Regions from separate parts of the Pseudomonas sp. NA-150 genome, predicted to be linked through region 1. Evidence: predicted binding sites of a transcription regulator. Region 1 holds the regulator's gene; the other holds the start of a gene.
What was found. The regulator FliA, encoded in region 1, starts transcription of late flagellar genes. The targets are predictions, from matches to a motif close to CTAAAGTTTNNNNNNNNNNNGCCGNTAA.
Positions count from the first base shown of each region.

Region 1 (3,416 bases):
TGGCGTGGAACCAGTTGCAGGGCAGCCGGCCGCAACAAGCCAACCTATGGCGTCGTTTGCAACGCATTGGCCTGTCCGGTCCGCTGTCGCGCGATCTGCTGGCTATGATTGCTGATATTGAAGAGCCCCGTCAGGCGTGGCGCATGTTGTTGGCGCACCTGGCGCGGATGATCGTGACCCCTGACGTCGAGCCGCTGGAAGAAGGTGGCGTGATCGCCATGGTCGGTCCGGCGGGCATGGGCAAGACCACTACGCTGGCGAAGCTGGCCGCGCGGTATGTCTTGAAATACGGTCCGCAGAACATTGCACTGGTGAGCATGGACAGCTACCGCATCGGTGCTCAGGAGCAACTGAAAACCCTGGGCCGGATTCTCAATGTGTCAGTGACCCATATCGATCCGGGTCAATCATTGGGACAGGCGTTGGAACCCTTGTTGCGCAAGCGGGTGGTCTTGATCGACACCGCAGGCCTGCAAGCGAGCGACCCGGCACTGCGCATGCAGTTGGAAAGTCTTGCCGGGCGTGGGATCAAGGCGCGTAATTACCTGGTGCTGGCAACGACTAGCCAGAAGCAGGTTCTAACCGCCGCCTACCACAGCTATAAACGTTGTGGTCTGGCCGGCTGCATTCTTACCAAGCTGGATGAAACCGCCAGTCTGGGGGAAGTATTAAGTTTGGCCATAAGCCATGAATTACCGGTGGCTTACCTCACGGACGGGCCGCGAATTCCGGATGATTTGCACTTGCCGCGACGGCACCAACTGGTCAGTCGCGCGGTCAGTGTGCAAATGCAGGAAGAGCCTAGCGAGGAAGCTATGGCAGACATGTTCGCGGATCTTTATCACAACCCTAACAAGCGGGTTGGGTAAGGCATGACATTGGAATGTACCTACATCACGAACTGTGGGGCGCTGTTCACACAACCAGCACCCCTGCATTCAGTAATGTGGCCTCGGTCTAAGCAACACAAGGTAAAGAAATAACATGGGCAGCATGCATCCCGTACAGGTTATCGCAGTGACTGGCGGCAAAGGTGGCGTCGGTAAGACTAACGTGTCAGTGAACCTCTCGCTGGCACTGGCTGAGCTCGGCCGGCGCGTCATGTTGCTGGATGCCGATCTGGGTCTGGCAAATGTCGATGTCCTGCTGGGACTGACCCCGAAACGCACCCTGGCAGACGTCATCGAAGGGCGTTGCGAGCTGCGTGACGTCTTGCTTCAGGGGCCAGGCGGCATTCGTATCGTACCGGCGGCCTCGGGCACGCAGAGCATGGTTCACCTGACACCGGCGCAACACGCCGGGCTGATTCAGGCGTTCAGTGACATCGGCGACAACCTCGACGTACTGGTGATCGACACCGCTGCAGGTATTGGTGACTCGGTAGTCAGTTTTGTCCGCGCCGCCCAGGAAGTGCTGCTGGTGGTCTGCGACGAACCGACCTCGATCACCGATGCCTACGCCCTGATCAAATTGCTCAACCGCGATTACGGCATGAACCGCTTCCGCGTGCTCGCCAACATGGCGCAGAGCCCGCAGGAAGGCCGCAACCTGTTCGCCAAGCTGACCAAGGTCACCGACCGCTTCCTCGACGTCGCCCTGCAATACGTGGGTGCTGTGCCGTACGACGAATGCGTGCGCAAGGCCGTACAGAAACAACGTGCGGTGTATGAAGCGTTTCCGCGCTCCAAGTGCGCCCTTGCGTTCAAGGCCATTGCGCAGAAAGTCGACACCTGGCCGTTGCCGGCGAACCCGCGTGGGCACCTGGAATTTTTCGTAGAGCGACTCGTACATCAGACGAGTGCAGGACCCGTATCATGACCGCCAGCGGCTACCGCATGTACAGCAAGTCATCCAAAGACTCCCAGTACGAGCTGATCGAGCGCTATGCGCCGCTGGTCAAACGCATTGCCTATCACTTGCTGGCGCGTTTGCCGGCGAGCGTACAGGTCGAGGATCTGATCCAGGCCGGCATGATCGGCTTGCTCGAGGTATCGACCAAATACGACGCCACCAAAGGCGCCAGTTTTGAGACCTACGCCGGGATTCGTATCCGTGGCGCCATGCTCGATGAAGTGCGCAAGGGCGATTGGGCCCCGCGTTCGGTGCATCGAAATACGCGCATGGTGAGCGACGCGATTCGGGCAATTGAATCTAAAACGGGTCGTGACGCTAAAGATCACGAAGTTGCGGCCGAACTCCAGTTAAGTCTCGATGATTATTACGGGATTTTGAACGACACCTTGGGCAGTCGCTTATTCAGTTTTGACGACCTGTTGCAGGACGGCGAACACGAAGGGCTGCATGAGGATGGCGCAAGCGCTCAGCTTGAGCCGTCGCGGGACCTTGAAGATGAACGCTTCCAGGCCGCGTTAGCCGATGCGATAGCCAATTTGCCAGAGCGTGAGCGACTGGTGTTGGCGCTGTACTACGACGAAGAGCTGAACCTCAAGGAAATCGGTGAAGTATTGGGGGTCAGCGAGTCTCGGGTCAGCCAGTTACACAGCCAGTGCGCAGCTCGTTTGCGAGGGCGTTTGGGGGAGTGGCGAGCGCGTTGACAGGCCATGTGTGACCCTTGGTGGTCGCAGGTTGTCTGTAAGCCGGCTGTGCAAAGCGTTACGAGCGAAGAACAAGACTAGGCAGGAGCCGGTCAGTCAGGGCCTTGTGGCCTGCTGTGCCTGTTTTCCGATCTGTTGATTACCAAGCCCGTCATCGTTTCGTGCAGCCATTGCGTGCTGTGCCCGTTTTGATTGAACAGCGTATTCAGGTGCTGGATACGTTAAAGACTGCTTGGAGGTCGAATTGGACAAGAACATGAAAATCCTCATCGTTGATGACTTCTCAACGATGCGGCGGATCATTAAAAACCTGTTGCGTGACCTGGGGTTCACCAACACCGCGGAAGCAGATGACGGGACAACCGCGCTGCCGATGCTGCAAAGCGGCAGCTTCGACTTTCTGGTGACCGACTGGAACATGCCTGGCATGTCCGGCATCGACTTGCTGCGCCACGTGCGTGCCGATGAGCGCCTCAAGCACCTGCCGGTGTTGATGGTGACGGCCGAAGCCAAGCGTGATCAGATCATTGAGGCCGCTCAGGCCGGTGTGAACGGTTACGTGGTCAAGCCCTTCACAGCCCAAGTGCTGAAAGAAAAGATCGAAAAGATCTTCGAGCGCGTCAATAGCTGATGTTTGCCGCGAGGGCTCTATGGAGCAGAACGAATCGTCAATGGGCGACTTTGAGTCGACCCTGAAAAAACACGCACAGGAATTGGTCCAGAGCCTTGAAAAAGGCAGGTTTGGCGATGCTGTGCAACTCATCCATGAGCTGAATCAGACTCGTGACCGTGGCCTGTATCAGGAAGTCGGCAAATTGACCCGCGAGTTGCACAGCGCGATCGTCAATTTCCAGATCGACC
Region 1 is NZ_CP172305.1:4,766,754-4,770,169, reverse strand. It holds gene flhF (flagellar biosynthesis protein FlhF) at 1-869, shown strand, start outside; gene fleN (flagellar synthesis regulator FleN) at 985-1,818, shown strand; gene fliA (RNA polymerase sigma factor FliA) at 1,812-2,555, shown strand; gene ACF0H7_RS22510 (chemotaxis response regulator CheY) at 2,812-3,186, shown strand; gene ACF0H7_RS22505 (protein phosphatase CheZ) at 3,206-3,416, shown strand, end outside.

Region 2 (3,416 bases), 1.4 Mb from region 1:
GTCAGTCGTAATGACGTCGAGGCGGGCTTTATCGAGTTCAACAACTTGATCGGCACTTGCCGTTTCCGCGACTGCAAGCACGATCGCGAACCGGGCTGCGCCCTGCTCAAGGCCCTGGAAGAAGGCCGCGTTCAGCAGCAGCGGATGAACAGCTATCGCTCGATCATCGCCAGTTTGCCGGAAAGCAGTTATTGAGGTACTGAAAAATTTGTAGGAGCTGCCGCAGGCTGCGATAAGGTCCGAAGGGCCTTCAAAAACGACCGGCTCCCGGTCGATCGCAGCTTGCGGCAGCTCCTACAAAGATTAGCGTCGACCCGTTACTTCTTGGTCTCGTCCATCTTCAGCACGCCATCTTCGAAGATGTTCAGCTTTTGCCTAAGCTCGTGCGCCGGCAAAGGCTCTTGCGAAGTGGCCGCTGGAGGCGTTGCCGAAGCACCTGGCGCCCCGGAACCTGGCGCTGCCGGCTTGCTGAGATCAGGTGCCGCCGGCGGCGTTGTCGGGGTAGCCGGTGTTGTCGCAGGTGTCTGATCGCCTTCCATGTGTTGCTGGGCTTTCTTGGTCAGCACGATGATGTCGATCCGACGGTTGATCGGGCTCTGCGGATGCTCTTTGTCATACAGCGACGACGACGCATAGCCTACAACCCGCGCCACTTGTGGATCCGGGTAACCACCCGCCACCAATGCACGCCGCGCCGCGTTCGCACGATTCGCCGACAATTCCCAGTTACCGAATTCGCCAGTGCCCGCATACGGCGTGGCATCGGTGTGACCACTGATACTGATCTTGTTCGGCACGGCCTTGATGGTGTCAGCCATGGCCAACAGGATGTCTTCGAAATATGGCTTCAAGCGCGCGCTGCCCAGGTCGAACATCGGCCGGTTTTCGGCATCCATGATCTGGATACGCAAACCATCCTGGGTGATCTCAAACGAGATCTGGTCCTTGAATTTCTTCAACTGCGGATTTTCGTCAACCTTGGTTTGCAACTCTTGCAGGAGCATTTCCAGACGCTCTTGCTCGACCTGCTCGGCCAGGGTTTCCACCTGATCAGTGTCGACCTTGATCTTGTCCGGCTGCGGCTCGGACTTGATCTCCGGGTTCAACGTCTTGTCCGGCGCCAGCGCAGGCGAGCCGCCCAGATCGATGATGTAAGGCGTGCCGCTTTCCGAAAACCCGATGGGGTCTTTGAAGTAACCGGCGATGGCGATTTTCTGCTGCGGGGTGGCCGAGGACATCAGCCACAGCACCAGGAAGAACGCCATCATTGCCGTCGCGAAGTCGGCGAAAGCGATTTTCCAGGCGCCACCATGGTGCCCGGCGGCATAGCGCTTGACGCGCTTGACGATTATCGGCTGATTATTTTCCATGAATCAGCGACCGCGAACCGCTTGTTCCAGCTCACTGAAACTGGGGCGATGCGAGGAATAGAGAACCTTGCGACCGAATTCCACCGCCAGCGATGGCGGCATGCCAGACGCCGAAGCAACCAGCGACGCCTTGATCGCTTCGAACACGTTCAACTCTTCCTTGGCATCGTGAGCCAGGGACGTCGCCAACGGACCGAAGAAACCGTACGCGGCGAGAATACCGAAGAAGGTACCCACCAGTGCCGCACCTACGTGGATACCGATGGCCGCCTGATCACCATCACCCAGCGACGCCATGGTCACCACAATCCCGAGTACCGCCGCAACGATACCGAAACCCGGCATACCGTCGGCAATCCCGGTCACGGCATGGGATGGATGCTCCAGCTCTTCCTTCATGCTCTGCAATTCCATGTCGAACAAACCTTCCAGCTCGTGCGGCGCCATGTTCCCGGAGGACATGATGCGCAGGTAGTCACAGACATATGCAGTCATACGCGCGTCCTTGAGGACGGCCGGATATTTAGCGAAAATCGGACTTGCCGCTGCGTCTTCGATATCACCCTCAATCGCCATCATGCCTTCACGACGACTCTTGTTGAGGATTTCGTAGACCAGACCCAAAATTTCCAGGTAGAACGCATGATTGAAGCGCGAACTGAACATCCCCAGCGACTTTTTGATCACGTGCATCGTCATGTGACCCGGGTTGGCCTGCAAGAAAGCACCAAACGCCGCACCACCGATAATCATGACCTCAAAAGGCTGAATCAGTGCACCAATCTTGCCGTGTGATAAGACGTATCCGCCGAGGATGCTCGCGAAAACGACAATGATGCCGATAATTTTAGCCATAGGGGAGAGTTCTTACTGAGTCAGGTTCGAGGTCATGAGCGGAAGTTCTTGAAACTCTTCTTCTACTTATCGGCATAAGTGCGCCAGACTATAGTCAGTTCAGGCGAAAAGCCAGTTCGACCCTTGTAGCGGGCGCTCTGGCATTTGGTCTTAGTTGGTATGCGGCATCCGAAATTGTCTAAACACTCAGTCGTACAGGCCTCTTGCATGCCTCCTGAAACCCCAGCACAGCTCCCCGTACCACGCAGTCTCGACATCTGGCTCAGACAGCTGGATGCCATCCGTTTGCCTGTACCTTTTGCCAGTCACGAACGCGTCATCGCCGCGCTGGCCGATAGCCGCAGCTCGATACGTGATATCGCCGATCTGATGCAGGAAAGCCCGGCGCTGGTACTCAGTGTGTTGCGCGAGGCCAATCACCACAGCACCGGCATCACCGAACCGGCGGAAAGCCTTGAGGTGGCGATCAATCGACTGGGGTTGAAACGCACTGAAGAGCTGCTGCAACGCTTGCCCGCCCTCGATGAGCAAGAGATTCCCCCGACCCTGCGCCAATTGCAGATGGTCAGCCAGCACTCGACGCAACAGGCCAACGGCTTGTTCGCCAATCGTCTGGCGCGACTCTGGCAAGACATCCACTGGGGCAGCCTGCTGTTTTTATCGCCGCTGTGGCCGATGGCGCTGGCTCACCCCAAGCTGCTCGAAGAGTGGGAGCTGCGCGTCATTCATAAGGGCGAGTCGGCAAAAGAAGTCGAGATGCAATTGTTCGGCGTGCGTCTGCTCACGTTATGCCTGGCGCTGGCTGACGTTTGGCGCCTGCCGATGTGGGTAACCCAGGGTTACCACGCACTGATCAACGACCGCCGCCTGCTGGTTAAAGTGCTGCGCATTGCCCGCGACTACCAAGACCCTCTGCACCAACGCCAATTGCTCGACGCAGACCCTGCGTTGCGACGCTGGCTCAATCAGCCCGCCAATACCGTGTTACTGGCCAGCGGCATCGCCCTGTCGGCGCAACAAGCCTGGGACAGCCCGCACAGCCAGCGCTGGCAACTTTTGACCAGCCTTTACCAGCAGCAGCCGCTGGAAGAACTTCAGCAACAAGTACACCAAAATGCGGCAGCCAGCGCGCGCAAGCATTGGGCGGCTGGCCTGTGGCATCCGGCGGAAGCGCTGATCTGGCCGTGGGAA
Region 2 is NZ_CP172305.1:6,158,768-6,162,183, forward strand. It holds gene rsgA (small ribosomal subunit biogenesis GTPase RsgA) at 1-195, shown strand, start outside; gene motB (flagellar motor protein MotB) at 318-1,370, opposite strand; gene motA (flagellar motor stator protein MotA) at 1,374-2,225, opposite strand; gene ACF0H7_RS28840 (HDOD domain-containing protein) at 2,433-3,416, shown strand, end outside.
Region 2: a site for FliA is predicted at 2,292-2,319, ahead of motA (flagellar motor stator protein MotA). Genes of this name have one in related genera too.